2 regions of the Facklamia sp. HMSC062C11 genome follow, and region 1 is predicted to be linked to the other one. Evidence: predicted binding sites of a transcription regulator. Region 1 holds the regulator's gene; the other holds the start of a gene.

Region 1 (7,652 bases):
TAAGGGAATTACAGCTAGAAAGCATAAGGATTTGCCGGAAGAATTCCATTATACGGAAGGAATTAATATTCAAGATATTGCTAAAGCCTTTCACCGTGATGCCACGGAAATAATTAAAAAATTATTGATGCAAGGCGTGATGGCCAATCAAAATCAGGCCCTTTCTACAGAAGTTATTGAATTAATCTGCCTTGAATATGGGGTAGAACCGATCGAAAAGGTCCAAGTGGACGAATCTGACCTTGATGTTTATTTCGAGAATGCTGACAAGCCAGAAAAAGCAATCACCCGTCCTGCGGTTGTTACCATTATGGGACACGTAGACCATGGTAAGACAAGTCTGCTAGATGCTTTGCGTCACTCGAGAGTCACTGAAGGTGAAGCTGGTGGAATTACCCAGCACATTGGTGCCTATCAAATTGAAGTCGATGGCAAACCAGTTACATTCTTAGACACACCAGGGCACGCAGCCTTTACAACAATGCGGGCGCGTGGAGCCAATGTAACGGATATTGTTGTCATTGTTGTTGCAGCAGATGATGGTGTTATGCCTCAAACGGTCGAAGCGATCAATCATGCTAAGGCGGCCGATGTTCCGATCATTGTTGCGATTAATAAAATCGATAAACCTGAAGCCAACCCTGATCGCGTGATGAACGAATTGACCGAATACGGTATTGTATCAGAAGCTTGGGGTGGCGATACGATCTTTGTAAATATTTCTGCTAAATTCAAACAAAACTTGGATGAATTATTAGAGATGATTATCTTAGTGGCAGAAATGCAAGAACTGAAGGCTGATCCAGATCGCTTGGCCTTAGGATCTGTTATTGAAGCTCGCTTAGATAAGGCGACAGGAGCGACTGTGACGCTTTTAGTACAACATGGTAGCCTGCATGTTGGCGATCCAATTGTTGTTGGAAACACTTATGGTCGGGTACGGACCATGGTTAACGATCAAGGTCGTCGTATTCGTCAAGCAGGCCCATCAACTCCAGTAGAAATTACCGGATTAAACGATGCTCCGTTAGCCGGTGATAAGTTTGTTGTCTTCGAAGACGAAAAAACTGCTCGTCATATCGGTGAGGAAAGAGCTCAAAAAGCGCAAGAACGTAGTCGTGATTTGAAGAAGAAAGTAACCTTGGATAATTTATTTGAGACGTTACAAGAGGAAGAGTTACGTTCTGTTAATGTTCTTATTAAAGCGGATGTTCAAGGTTCGGTAGAAGCTTTAGCTGCTTCCTTACTTAAGATTGATGTCGAGGGAGTTAAGGTGAATATTGTTCACCAAGCAGTTGGAGCAATCAATGAATCGGATGTGACCTTAGCTAATGCTTCTTCGGCGATTGTGATCGGCTTCAATGTTCGACCTACGCCACAAGCAAGAAGTCAAGCAGAGGTAGATCAAGTAGACATTCGTTTACATAACGTTATTTATAACGTGATTGATGAGATTGAAACAGCTATGAAAGGAACCTTAGATCCTGAATACGTGGAAGAGATTACTGGTCAAGTTATTGTCCGCGAAACTTATACTGTTTCTAAATTAGGAACGATTGCCGGTTCATATGTCCTCGAAGGTTTTATTGAAAGAAGCTCTAAGGTACGTGTCATTCGTGATAATATTGTGATTTATGATGGAGAAATCGCAAGCTTAAAACGATTTAAGGATGATGCCCGTGAAGTAAACAAGGGCTTAGAGTGCGGTATTATGATCGAGGGATATAACGATCTGAAGGTGGACGATATTTTAGAACCTTACCGCATGGTTGAAGTGGAAAGAAAATAAGTCAGGAGGTGGCAGGATGTCGAACCATCGCTTAGGAAGAGTACGTCAAGAAATTTTAAAAGAAGTCAATGATATCTTGTATTTTACAGTGAAGGATCCGCGGGTTGAAGGAGTAACGATCACTGATGTCGATTTGACGGGCGATTTACAGCACGCGACCATTTATTATTCGACGCTGTCGGACTTAGCTAGTCAACGGAAGAAGACCCAAGAGGGCTTAGAGGCAGTAACCGGAAAAGTGCGGTCAGAACTCGGAAAACGACTTCGCCTTTATAAGGCACCTGAGATCGTTTTTGAACGGGATCGATCAGTTGATTATGGAAACCATATTGATCAATTAATCGATCAAATTAAAGCCAAAGAAGACTCAGTGGACTAAAGATAGAATCATGGAGGAAAGCAATGTATAACGGATTGATCGCCATTTGGAAAGAAAGCGGCATGACCTCCCATGACGTGGTGTTTCAACTGAGGAAGATTTTTGCGATGAAGAAAATTGGACATACAGGTACCCTAGACCCCGATGTAGAAGGGGTCTTGTTGGTTTGCCTAGGCCAAGGGACCAAGCTGGTTGATTATTTAATGGATGGGAGAAAGTTGTATCAAGGGGAAGTAACACTTGGAATTGCAACTGACACGCAAGATGCAAGTGGGCAAGTCATTGATCAAAAACCGATTCAAGTTGCGATTGGAGATTCGCTGATTGATCGTGTTTTATCTGGATTTAATGGTTGGATCGATCAAGAAGCCCCCCTTTATTCCGCGGTTAAGGTCAATGGTAAAAAACTCTATGAATATGCTCGAGCTGGAATCGAGGTAGATCCTCCAATACGATCGGTTTGGGTGGATTATTTTAAACGAACAGGACCTAGTATTTATAATCCAAATCAACGTACTCAATGCTTTAACTTTGAAGTATCCTGTGGCAAGGGGACCTATGTACGAACCTTAGCAGTTGATGCTGGTAAGAAGTTAGCTTATCCGGCTCATATGTCTAAACTTGAACGATTGGCGACAGGTGGTTTTAATAAGGATCAATCATGGTCCTTAGACCAATTAAGAATTTTAAAGGAAGAAGGACGGTTGGATCAAGCTGTCATTCCATTGGAAGTAGCGGTTGCTAACTTGCCTCGCTATGACTTAAGCTCTGAACAAGCCCAAAAAGTTCAAAATGGTGTCCTATTAGAGAAGGATTATTTTGATATTCTACCTGATCCTTATTTAGCTTTATTTGAGGAGGATCGCTTGCTGGCCATTTATCAAGTTCATCCCAAAAAAACAGATTATTTGAAACCTTATAAGATGTTTCCTAAGGAAGAAGGTTAATTATGAAGACAGTCATTTTGAATCATCCTTATGCGAAAGATGACTTGATTGATACGGAGATTGTCCTTGCTTTGGGTTTTTTTGACGGTGTTCATCTTGGCCATCAAAAGGTGATTGAGCGTGCTCTTCAGATAGGAAAAGCTAAAGGCTATTCAGTCGCCGTTTTGACCTTCAATCATACTCCGAAACTTATTTTTGAAAAAATTCATCCTCATGAGTTTGATTATTTAACAGATTTGCGTCATAAAATGACACGCTTTGAAGCTCTGGGGGTAGATATCGTTTATGTGGCTGACTTTACTTGGGATTTAGCGCATTTAAGCCCGGAAGAATTTGTGGAACAATATATTGTAGCTTTGGGCGCCAAAGAGGTTGTTGCAGGTTTTGATTATACGTATGGACCTCGAGAAATTGCTAATATGAGCACCTTACCGATTCATAGTCAAAATCGTTTTATGGTTCATGATGTCAGCCCGATTTTGATTGAGGGTCAGAAGATAGCTTCATCGACGATTCGTCAATTATTGTTACAATCGAAAATTCAAGAAGCAAACCAAGCATTAGGGTATATTTACCAAACATCGGGTCAAGTGATTAACGGTGAAAAGCGCGGAAGAACACTAGGGTTTCCAACAGCTAATATTGCCAGCGATTATAATCAAGTCATTCCAGGTATTGGCGTTTATGTCGTTGAATTAAAGCTTAAAGATCAATGGTATCCTGCGATGGCCTCAATTGGATATAATGTTACCTTCAAAGCCTTGGAAGAGCCTTCTATTGAAGTAAATATTTTTGATTTTGACCGAATGATTTATGGCGAACACGTGGAGATCCGTTGGCACTCTTTTCTACGTCCTGAGCTAAAATTTGATTCCGCTCAGGGACTGATTGATCAGTTGAATCAAGATCGTGTCAATAGTTTAGCATATTTTAAACAACTATAAATAGTATTCTAACAAGGCGTTAGCACTCTTTTGCAAAGAGTGCTAATTTTTTTAGAAAAAAGCTTGACAAAGTATGGATTAGAGGTTAAACTAAAGACAGTTAGCACTCAGATATTAAAAGTGCTAATTAAGTGAGGTGATGGAAATGTTAACGCCGAGACAACATGAGATCCTTGATCTGATTGTTCGTCTTTATGCGAGTTTAGAATCGCCAGTCGGTTCCAAGACCTTGTTGAAAAAGAGCTTATTAGAAGTATCACCAGCAACGATTCGGAATGAGATGGTGGTTTTAGAAAAGAACGGGTATATAGTGAAGGCACATACGTCTTCTGGGCGGATCCCTTCCTATGAAGGTTATCGTTATTATGTAGACCGTTTGATCCATCATGAAAACCGAAGCCTCGCTGACCAATATCAAAGCGACCGCCAAGCCGTCAAAGAAATATTTGACAATCGTAGTCAGGATTCTTTTAAAATGGCAAAGATGGTTGCAGATCTCTTAGTCTCTTTGACTAATTATCCGACATTAATCTTTGAACAGAGTAATGAGGAGCACTTAATTGATAATTTTAAGCTAGTTCACCTGTCTGACCATCAAGTAATGTTGGTCTTACTAACAAATTTGGGCTATGTCGAAAGTCGTATTTATACGATGCAGTTCGATCTTAACCCACAGGTGATGAACGAGCTTATTCAGCTCTTGAATGACGAATTAATAGGCGTTTCTTTAGAAGATGCTTATCAACGGCTCAAGTTAACCATTCCTATGCTAATGCAGAGACGATTTGGCATTGCCTATGATTTTTCGGATCTGGTTGAAAGAGCTATCCATCAAGTGAAGGGCCAACGCTATCAAGTTTTGGCTAAGAATAACCTATTTGACTTGATTGGCGCTCAAGAAGATGTCTCTCATTTTAAAGATTTGTTCAATTTAATAGACGGGTCGAAAGAAATCTTTGAATTGTTAGAACAAAGAGATTTAGGTATTGATGTTTTGTTTGGTCAGGATTTCCTGCCAGTTGGCAATGAACACCTTGCGTTGGTCACTGGGACTGTTAAGCAGGATAACCAAAAAATGACCATCGGTATACTAGGACCTTCCACCATGCGATTTACTCGTATTATCGCATTGATGGAGCAAGTGCTAATCGAATTTAATCATTAAAGGAGGTCATTTAGTGACAGAGAATCAAATGAATCATGATGAAGAGATCACCCTGAATGAAAATCAGGAAGTCAGTCATCCGGAAGCATCCAATCATTCAACAGATGAGGATGTGTTAACAGAAGCTGAAGTCGAAATTATTCCAGAGGATGATAAGACAGAAGATTCCGCAGAAGAAATCCAATCGGAGGCCGTTGATATTCAAGCTTATGAAGATAAAATTGATCAATTAGAGGATCATAATCTCAGACTACAAGCGGAAATTGCTAATATGCAGCGATCGAATAGTCGTGAACGAAGTGAAGCAGCTAAGTATCGGTCGCAATCCTTAGCCAAAAAGTTATTGGATGCGATTGATAATTTAGAAAGGGCCTTAGCGGTTAAAGCGGATAATGAAGAAGCCTTAGCGATTCATAAAGGAGTTGAGATGGTTTACCAACAAATCTTAGCAGCCTTTAAGGAAGAAAAAATTGAGGTCATCGATCCATTAAATGAACCTTTTGACCCGAATTTCCATCAGGCCGTAACCACTCAACCGGTTCAAGAAGGGCAGCAAGCAGATCATGTCGTGCAAGTGTTACAAAAAGGCTATATATTAGACGATCGGATCATTCGTCCAGCGATGGTGATCGTTTCCGCATAATGAGTGATCAATAATCATAAAATTAGTAAATTCAATATTAATAAAATTCTAGGTAAACGAAATTTAAATAAAGGAGAAATGCATTATGGCTAAAATTATAGGTATTGACTTAGGTACAACAAACTCAGCAGTTGCCGTACTTGAAGGTGGCGAAGCAAAAATTATTCCAAACCCAGAAGGAAACCGTACTACGCCTTCAGTGGTTGCTTTCAAAAATGGTGAGATTCAAGTCGGTGAAGTCGCAAAACGTCAAGCAGTAACCAACCCTCATACCGTTGCTTCTGTAAAACGTCATATGGGTGAAGCAGGCTTCAAGGTTGAAGCAGCAGGAAAAGAATATACAGCTCAAGAAATCTCAGCAATGATCTTACAACATTTAAAATCTTATGCTGAAGAATATTTAGGAGATAAGGTAGACAAAGCAGTTATTACGGTTCCAGCTTATTTTAATGATGCTCAACGTCAAGCAACGAAAGATGCTGGTAAAATTGCTGGTCTCGAAGTTGAACGGATTGTTAATGAGCCAACGGCTGCAGCTTTAGCTTATGGACTTGATAAAACAGATAAAGAAGAAAAAGTTCTTGTCTTTGACTTAGGGGGCGGAACCTTCGACGTATCCATTCTTGAATTAGGTGATGGAGTCTTTGATGTTCTGGCCACAGCTGGTGATAATAAACTAGGTGGGGATGACTTTGACCAAAAAATTATTGATTTCTTAGTTGAAGAATTTAAGAAAGAGCATTCAATCGACTTATCTAAAGATAAGATGGCCTTACAACGGTTAAAAGATGCTGCTGAAAAAGCTAAGAAAGACCTTTCAGGAGTTACTTCAACTCAAATTTCCTTACCATTTATTACGGCAACGGATGAAGGACCTCTTCACTTGGAATCAACCTTATCTCGGGCAAAATTCGATGAATTAACTCATGATTTGGTAGATCGAACTAAGAATCCAGTTCGTCAAGCTTTGAAAGATGCAGGTTTAGATCGTTCTGAAATCGATGAAGTAATCTTAGTGGGTGGTTCTACACGGATTCCTGCTGTTCAAGAAGCCGTTAAACGTGAAACCGGAAAAGATCCTAACAAATCGGTTAACCCAGACGAAGTTGTAGCTATGGGGGCAGCGATTCAAGGGGGAGTTATTTCGGGCGATGTGAAGGATATTGTCCTCTTAGACGTAACACCACTATCATTAGGAATTGAAACAATGGGTGGCGTCTTCACTAAGTTAATCGATCGTAATACAACGATCCCAACTTCTAAGTCTCAAGTCTTCTCTACAGCAGCAGATAACCAACCGGCAGTAGATGTTCATGTCTTACAAGGTGAACGTGAAATGGCGGCTGATAACAAGACACTTGGACGTTTCCAATTAACAGATATTCCAGCTGCACCAAGAGGCGTTCCACAAATTGAAGTGACCTTTGATATTGATAAGAATGGTATCGTGAATGTATCTGCTAAGGACCTAGGTACTAATAAAGAACAATCGATTACTATCAAATCTTCTTCAGGTCTATCCGATGAAGAAATTGATCGCATGGTGAAAGATGCTGAAGCGAATGCTGAATCAGATAAGAAACGTCGTGAGGAAGCAGATCTACGTAATGAAGTGGATCAATTAGTCTTCACTACCAATAAGACCTTGGATGAATTAAAGGGCAATGATAATATTTCTGAAGATGAAATTAAGAAGGCTGAAGATGCTCGTGATGAATTGAAGGCAGCGATTGAAGCCAATGATCTTGATCAAATGAAGGAAAAACGTGATGCTTTAATGGAAGT
Region 2 (7,652 bases), on a different contig from region 1:
AAAGCGAAGCTAAGATAAAGGAATTGACCGGTTTTACGACTCGAAACATTCCTTTTGATCACTACTTCCAAGGAGAACACGCTTTACCAAGAAAAGAAAAATGTATTGTGACAGGTAAGCCGGCTAAAGCAACTGTTTGGTTAGCGCGTGCCTATTAATCGGTATATTTGGAAAGGAAGTCAGCATGAAAAGTTTAGCGGTAGATACCTCAACCAATGCTTTATCGCTCGCTTTATTTCAAGATGATCAACTGGTACTTGATCAAACTTATCAATTATCAAAGCAACATGGGCAAACCCTGATTCCTTTGGTGAACCAGCTCATAAAGAATGCTGGCTGGTCGCATGAATCGATTAAGGCTCTATATATTGGAAGAGGTCCGGGCTCTTACACCGGTATGCGGATTGGAGCAACTTTTGCTAAAACATGGGCGGTCGCCAAGTCGGTTCAACTATATTCTTTCTCCAGTTTAGCCGCTATGGCTAGTCAAATTTTAGATCATGATGCTCAGGCTTTAGTATTACCTATTATGAATGCTAGAAGGCAAAGTGTTTATGCTGGGGCTTATACATGGTGCGATGGCTACTTACAATCCATGCTCGAAGAAGGGCATTTTGATTTTGAATGTTGGTTAAAAGATCAATTGCTTCCGTTAGTGAACGGTAAAGACTACCGTAGGATTTATTGGGTCATTGATCAAGCGGGGGACCTTACTCCGCTTATTCATGAGCATCTCTTAGAATGGGACGGAACTTATCAAATCATTGAGGGACCTTCAGTACTAGTTACTCTTCAAAGATTACTATTTTTACCGACTAGCTTAGTCAGTGATCCAAATCTGTTCGTGCCTTTTTATGCGCATGAGAGCTTGGCTGAGCAAGAATGGGCTCAGAAACGGTCAGTTGAATTAGGTGCCAGTGAACAAGAAAGTTATGTGGAACAAACGGATGAAACCGACTTGTCTTAATAATTTTTTTAAATTTAACCAAGGGGTTCACCACCCTCATATGAAAGCCTTGGAAGCTTCTATTAAAGCTATGGCAGAAGGAGAAATGGTATATAAGCTTGCTAAACCTAATCAGCAAGATAGTATGATTAGATTGCGTTTAGCGACTTATGAAGATCTTCCGCAAATGGTTGAGATGGAGGGGAAGGCGTATCAGGGTTATCTGGCTTGGGATTTGAAGGACTTTGAGCGTGATTGGAAGTATAATCGAAATTTGGTGTATTTGGTATTAGAAAAAAGTAAGAATTCTGATTATCCTCTGGTCGGGATGATCACCGGTCGATTTGTGAAAGATTATAGTCACATCAGTCATTTATTGCTGTTACCGGAATATCAGGGTGTAGGCTTGGGTCACTCTATGCTAGAGTATTGGTTAAAGGCTAGTCGATACTTGGGGAAAAAATACACAACTTTAGAGGTTCGAGAATCGAATAGTCAGGCACAAAAATTTTATTACCAACATGATTTTATGCAAATTGGTAAAAAAAACTTTTATTACGATGATGGTGAAACAGCCCTCTTGTTAAAAAGATTCTTGTAAGGAAGATACAGTATGTTTCAAATATTTTATCAAGAACCTCCTCAGTGGATTCAGACCTACATTGAAGAAAACAACCAGATCTTTTCTTGGACACCATCAATGACTAAAGAAGACCTAGCCTTAGACTATAGTCATTTAATTGTGGCGATAGAGGATCGAAAAATAATGGGATATTGTGGTTGGCACCAAGTGCTTGATCAAGCAGAAATAACATATATTTTTGTAGACCCTAGTTGTCGCAAACAAGGGGTTGCCAAAGGATTGCTGCAAGCCATGGTGGATGAATTAACGAATCAGTCGGTTCAATCGATTTACCTTGAAGTACGTCGTCAAAATCTAGCAGCACGATCCTTGTATCACCAGGCTTGTTTTAATGTGCTGGCTTGCCGAAAGGATTATTATACAAGCCCATTGGATGATGCCTTGGTGATGCAGTTGGATTTAGTGAGGAAGGGGTCTTGAAATGAAAGAAGATCAATTAATTCTAGCAATTGAGTCGTCCTGCGATGAGACAAGTGTGGCGATCGTTAAAAACGGGGAGGAATTATTAGCTAATATTGTAGCTTCTCAGGTGAAGAGTCATATGCGCTTTGGGGGCGTTGTTCCAGAGGTTGCAAGTCGCCACCATGTAGAACAGATCACGCAAATCCTAACCATGGCTTTAGAAAAAGCCGGATTAGATAGTGTGGAGAAAGTGGATGCGATTGCTGTGACTCAAGGGCCTGGCTTAGTGGGCCCGTTACTTGTTGGTATAACCGCAGCTAAGACCCTCGCCTTTCTATATGATAAGCCTTTAATTGGGGTCAATCATCTAGCTGGGCATATTTTTGCAAGCCGCTTGGTGTATCCTTTGGAATATCCTCTTTTATCCCTGATTGTAAGTGGGGGACATACCGAGTTAGTTTGGATGGAACATGATAACGACTTTCGAGTTTTAGGAGAAACATTGGATGATGCGGTGGGTGAAGCCTATGATAAAGTAGGCCGGTTGATAGATTTACCCTATCCTGCTGGTAAGCATTTAGACCAATTGGCACATGAGGGAGATGCTAAGTTTTATGATATTCCAAGAGCCCTATTGGAAGAAGATTCTCTAGATTTTTCTTTTTCTGGGATGAAATCAGCAGTCATGAATACGGTGCATAATCTTCACCAAAGAGGTCAAAGCGTTAATTCTGTAGACCTAGCGGCCTCATTTCAAGCAGCGGTAATAGAGGTGTTATTGACCAAGGTTGATCGAGCTATGTCAATGAATCCCGCGGCAAAACAATTTGTTTTGGCAGGAGGCGTAGCTGCTAATTCAGGTTTGCGCTCAGCGCTTGAATGCTTATTCCGAGAAAAATACCCTCAAACAAAACTGTTGATTCCACCTTTGTCTTTATGCGGGGATAATGCAGCGATGATTGCAGCAGCAGCTTATCCATTATATTTAGCAGGAGATTTTTCAAGATTAGATCTAAATGCACGACCAGATATGGATTTCCGCGATGAGATAGATTAAAAGAAATTTAAGTGAGTTACAATAAAAAACGTTAACCCCCTAAGTTAGGAGGGTTAACGTTTTTTAGATAGTCAATCCGGGGTTTTCCGCTTCGAAATCTTCCAGCGCAAGAGTCGCGGTCTCCCACTTTTCCAACGCTTGATCAATATTATCTTGACAAAGTTTTAAAGCTTGGTCGAGTTTTAAAAGTTGATCTTGATCATTAGCGTGGGAGGCTTCGATCATCTTTTCGTGAAGTTTTTGTTTTTCATCTTCAAGTTGATCATTGTCTTCGAGAGCTTCTTCCACGGCAGTTAATAATTTGCGGTACTCTCGTTTAAGTTGTTTATTCTCTTCATAGCTATTTATCTTAGAGGGTTTTGCGATAGGTGAGGCCTCTTTACTTTGGCTATTCTCCTGAAAGGCGGCTTGTTCTTTTTTCTTTGCCATATAGTAATCAAAATCACCTAAGTAGAGAGTTCCTCCGTCGGGATGAAGTTCAAAAACTTTTGAAGCAATGCGATTGATAAAGTAGCGATCATGTGAAACGAAGAGTAAAGTGCCATCGTATTCAATAAGGGCTTGTTCTAAGACCTCTTTTGAATCAATATCTAAGTGGTTGGTGGGTTCGTCAAGAATCAAAGTATTATCATGATCGCAAGCGAGTAAGGCTAGGGCTAAGCGAGCCTTTTCTCCTCCGCTTAATAAGCTGACTTTTTTATCCACACTATCTGAATCAAAGAGAAAAGAGGCTAGAATTGATCGGATTTTCCATTCATCGGTTGTATCGTGTGCCTGCCATAGGGTTTCAAGAACGGTTAAATTACCATCAAGTGCATTGACGTTTTGAGCATAATAGCCGTAGTCAACATTACTACCGAAATTAACCTGCCCGGCTTTTGGGGGGAGTTGACCGATTAGGGTTTTTAATAAGGTCGATTTTCCAATTCCGTTTGGGCCGACAATGGCGATAGCATCTTGCTTGCGTAAGTCTAAGTCGATCCCATGACTGAGAGGAGGGACATTCGGATAGCCAATGGCGAGCTCTTGGCATTCAATAACCCGTTCGCCAGACTCACTCATTGTGGAAAATTGAATACGTGGTGCTTGCTTGTCCTGGAGAGGTTTATCGATTCGCTGCATTTTATCTAACTGTTTCCGACGACTTTGGGCACGTTTGGTCGTAGAAGCGCGGACAATATTCTTTTGAATAAAGTCTTCTAGTTTAGCGATTTGGCTTTGTTGTTTAAGGTATTCTTTCCATTCTTTAGCTTGCCGTGTTGCTTTTTCTTCTACATAGTAACTATAATTTCCCTTATAATGATGGAACTCTTGGTGACGTAATTCATAGACCTGATTGACCACGTTGTCTAGGAAGTAGCGATCATGAGAGACAATTAGAAGGGCTCCTTGATAGGTTTGTAGGAAGGACTCTAACCAAGCCAATGTTTCCATATCAAGATGATTGGTGGGTTCATCAAGAATCAGTAAATCGTAATCCTTGAGAAGTATAGCCGCTAAAGCAAGCCTTGTTTTTTGACCGCCGGAGAGGCTTTGAATGGGACGGTCATAATCTTCTTCTGTAAAACCAAAACCATGGAGGACTGTCCGGATGTCGGATTCAATTTGAAAGGCATTTTTTTCTTCAAGAGCGAGATTGAGTTGGTCATATTTTTTTAGGGCTTCATGGTATTGGGGATCGTCGATAAGCCCTTCTTTAGCTAATAGACTCACTTCGTCTGCGGCTTGTATAGCTTGCTCTCGTAGTTGTAACTTATCTTTAAAGACACTTTCCATTTCTTCCCAAATGGACTTGGGGGAATGGAGAGCGACATGCTGTTCTAAATAGCCGATTTTTAATCCCTTGGCTTTAGCGATGTGACCGTTATTAATGGGTTCTTGTCCCATAATTTGTTTAAGCAAGGTCGATTTACCGGTTCCATTTCGTCCGACTAATGCGATACGGTCTCTTTCTTGAATTGAAAAATTAACCTTTTCATAAAGAGTTTCATCGCCAAAGCGCCGACTGACATCATGAGCTTGAAGTAAAATCATCGCCGTCATCCTTTCTAGTAAGATTCATTATACCATGTTTCGCGAAAATCATATAGATTAACTAGATAGAAGCATGATTTGAAATTGGCAGAAATGTCAAATGATGATATACTAATAAATAGAGAATGTTAATAAATGAAGATGATTTATCAAAAAACAGAATGGAGGCGAACAATGACTCAAAAAATACCAAAGGCAACAGCTAAACGTTTGCCAATTTACCACCGTTATTTACGATTCTTGTATAATGCGGGCAAGGATAGAATTTCGTCTTCTGAATTAAGTGAAGCAGTAAAAGTAGATAGTGCAACGATTCGAAGGGATTTTTCATATTTTGGTGCATTGGGCAAAAGAGGCTATGGCTACGATGTAGAATATTTATTGCAATTTTTCTCTAAGGCTCTAAACCAGGATCAATTGATCACGACGGCTTTAATTGGTGTTGGATCTTTGGGAAATGCTTTGCTAAACTATAATTTTCGCAAGTCAAATAATGTCCGTATTGGATTGGCTTTTGACATTAACCCAGATCTTATTGGTAGTAAACATGGTCAAGTTCCGATCTACTCGATGGATGAGATGGAGGAACAATTGAAGAAGAATCAAGTGAAGGTGGCGATTTTAACGGTTCCTCAAGAGGTAGCTGAACAAGTGATGGAACGCCTAATTGCAGTAGGGATAAGGGGAGTATTGAATTTTACGCCACTTCGTTTTCAAGTTCCTGACCATGTTCGGGTTCAGAATGTTGATTTAACAAATGAGTTGCAGACCTTGATATATTTTATTGATCAGGAATAGTAGCGAAGTAGGGAGAAATCTTAAAAAATTGAGAGACCGCGATCATAGGATCGGGGTCTTTTTTCTTTGGAGAGAAGGGCAAACATTTCCCTTGCTTTTTAGAAAGTCATCTACTATAATAAAGATAGAGGTTAGCACTTGGCGATTAAGAGTGCTAACCCTGGAATGAAGGATGAAAAATGGAGGGAACACAATGTTAAAACCATTAGCAAAACGTATTGTATTAAAAGCCAAAGAAGCAGAATCAACTACAGCCAGTGGCTTTGTATTACCAACTGCTGCTCAAGAAAAACAACAAATCGGGCAAGTAGTTGCCTTAGGAAATGAAATTGAAGAAAAAGACGGTATTAAAGTTGGCGATCAAGTGATCTATAAGTCTTTTGCAGCAACAGAAGTTAATGATAATAATGAAGACTTTGTTATTATTGAACTTAAAGAAGTTCTAGCAGTTGTTGAATAGTCAAATAGAGTAGAGGAGAGAGATTATGGCTAAAGAATTAAAATTTTCAGAAGATGCACGTGCAGCCTTACTTCGAGGCGTGGATATTTTAGCAAATACAGTTAAAACAACCATTGGTCCTAAAGGACGAAATGTGGTTTTAGATAAGACTTATGGATCTCCATTAATTACTAATGATGGAGTGACGATCGCTAAAGAAATCGAATTAGAAGATCGTTACGAAAATATGGGAGCTCAATTGGTTCAAGAAGTCGCTTCAAAAACAAATGATATCGCAGGTGACGGAACAACAACAGCGACCGTATTAACTCAAGCGATTGCCCGCGAAGGAATGAAGAACGTTACTGCAGGGGCAAATCCAATTGGTATCCGCCGAGGAATTGATAAAGCGACTCAAACAGCAGTTAAGGCGCTGAAAGAATTATCGCAACCTGTTTCTTCGAAAGAATCTATTGCTCAAGTAGCAGCTGTTTCATCGGGTGAAGTGCGTATTGGTGAATTGATTGCGGATGCGATGGAAAAAGTAGGTAATGATGGAGTCATCACTATTGAAGATTCACAAACGATTGACACTGAATTATCTGTTGTAGAAGGTATGCAATTCGACCGTGGTTATTTATCACAATATATGGTAACGGATAACGAAAAAATGGTTGCGGAATTAGAAAATCCATATGTCTTTATTACAGATCGTAAAATTTCTAATATTCAAGATATCTTGCCATTGCTTGAATCAATTATGCAATCAGGTCGTCCACTCTTAATGATTGCAGAAGATGTTGAAGGAGAAGCTTTACCTACATTGGTGTTGAACAAATTACGTGGTACATTAAATGTAGTTGCTGTAAAAGCACCTGGATTCGGAGATCGCCGTAAAGCAATGTTAGAAGATATTGCTGTTCTAACGGGAGCAACTGTTATCTCTGAAGAATTAGGCTTCGAATTAAAAGATGCTACGGTTGATCATCTTGGAAAGACTGCGAAAGTGACCGTTACAAAAGATAACACAACCATTGTCCAAGGTGGTGGAGATTCAGATAAAATTCAAGAACGGGTTAAATTGTTACGTAAACAACTTGAAGAAACCACTTCAAGCTATGATAAGGAAAAACTTCAAGAACGCATCGCTAAATTAGCCGGTGGTGTTGCGGTGATCAAAGTGGGTGCTGCAACCGAAACCGCTCAAAAAGAAATTAAATTAAGAATTGAAGATGCTTTGAATGCAACTCGTGCAGCAGTTGAAGAAGGAATTGTTCCTGGTGGGGGTACAGCATACTTAACCATCAAACAAGAAGTTGAAGCAACTGAAACT

What was found. The regulator HrcA, encoded in region 1, represses chaperone genes, less so after heat shock. The targets are predictions, from matches to a motif close to TTAGCACTCNNNNNNNNNGAGTGCTAA.
Region 2: HMPREF2758_RS00905 (co-chaperone GroES) is a predicted target of HrcA. The motif match lies at 6,012-6,038, and genes of this name have one in related genera.

The regions. Positions count from the first base shown of each region.
Region 1 covers NZ_KV802385.1:76,046-83,697, forward strand. Annotated here, with positions in the region: gene infB (translation initiation factor IF-2) at 1-1,789, shown strand, start outside; gene rbfA (30S ribosome-binding factor RbfA) at 1,806-2,168, shown strand; gene truB (tRNA pseudouridine(55) synthase TruB) at 2,192-3,115, shown strand; gene ribF (riboflavin biosynthesis protein RibF) at 3,118-4,059, shown strand; gene hrcA (heat-inducible transcriptional repressor HrcA) at 4,205-5,224, shown strand; gene grpE (nucleotide exchange factor GrpE) at 5,238-5,867, shown strand; gene dnaK (molecular chaperone DnaK) at 5,953-7,652, shown strand, end outside.
Region 2 covers NZ_KV802377.1:388-8,039, reverse strand. Annotated here, with positions in the region: gene proS (proline--tRNA ligase) at 1-158, shown strand, start outside; gene tsaB (tRNA (adenosine(37)-N6)-threonylcarbamoyltransferase complex dimerization subunit type 1 TsaB) at 185-967, shown strand; gene HMPREF2758_RS00930 (GNAT family N-acetyltransferase) at 948-1,547, shown strand; gene rimI (ribosomal protein S18-alanine N-acetyltransferase) at 1,560-2,009, shown strand; gene tsaD (tRNA (adenosine(37)-N6)-threonylcarbamoyltransferase complex transferase subunit TsaD) at 2,011-3,048, shown strand; gene HMPREF2758_RS00915 (ABC-F family ATP-binding cassette domain-containing protein) at 3,112-5,082, opposite strand; gene HMPREF2758_RS00910 (redox-sensing transcriptional repressor Rex) at 5,257-5,880, shown strand; gene HMPREF2758_RS00905 (co-chaperone GroES) at 6,074-6,340, shown strand; gene groL (chaperonin GroEL) at 6,366-7,652, shown strand, end outside.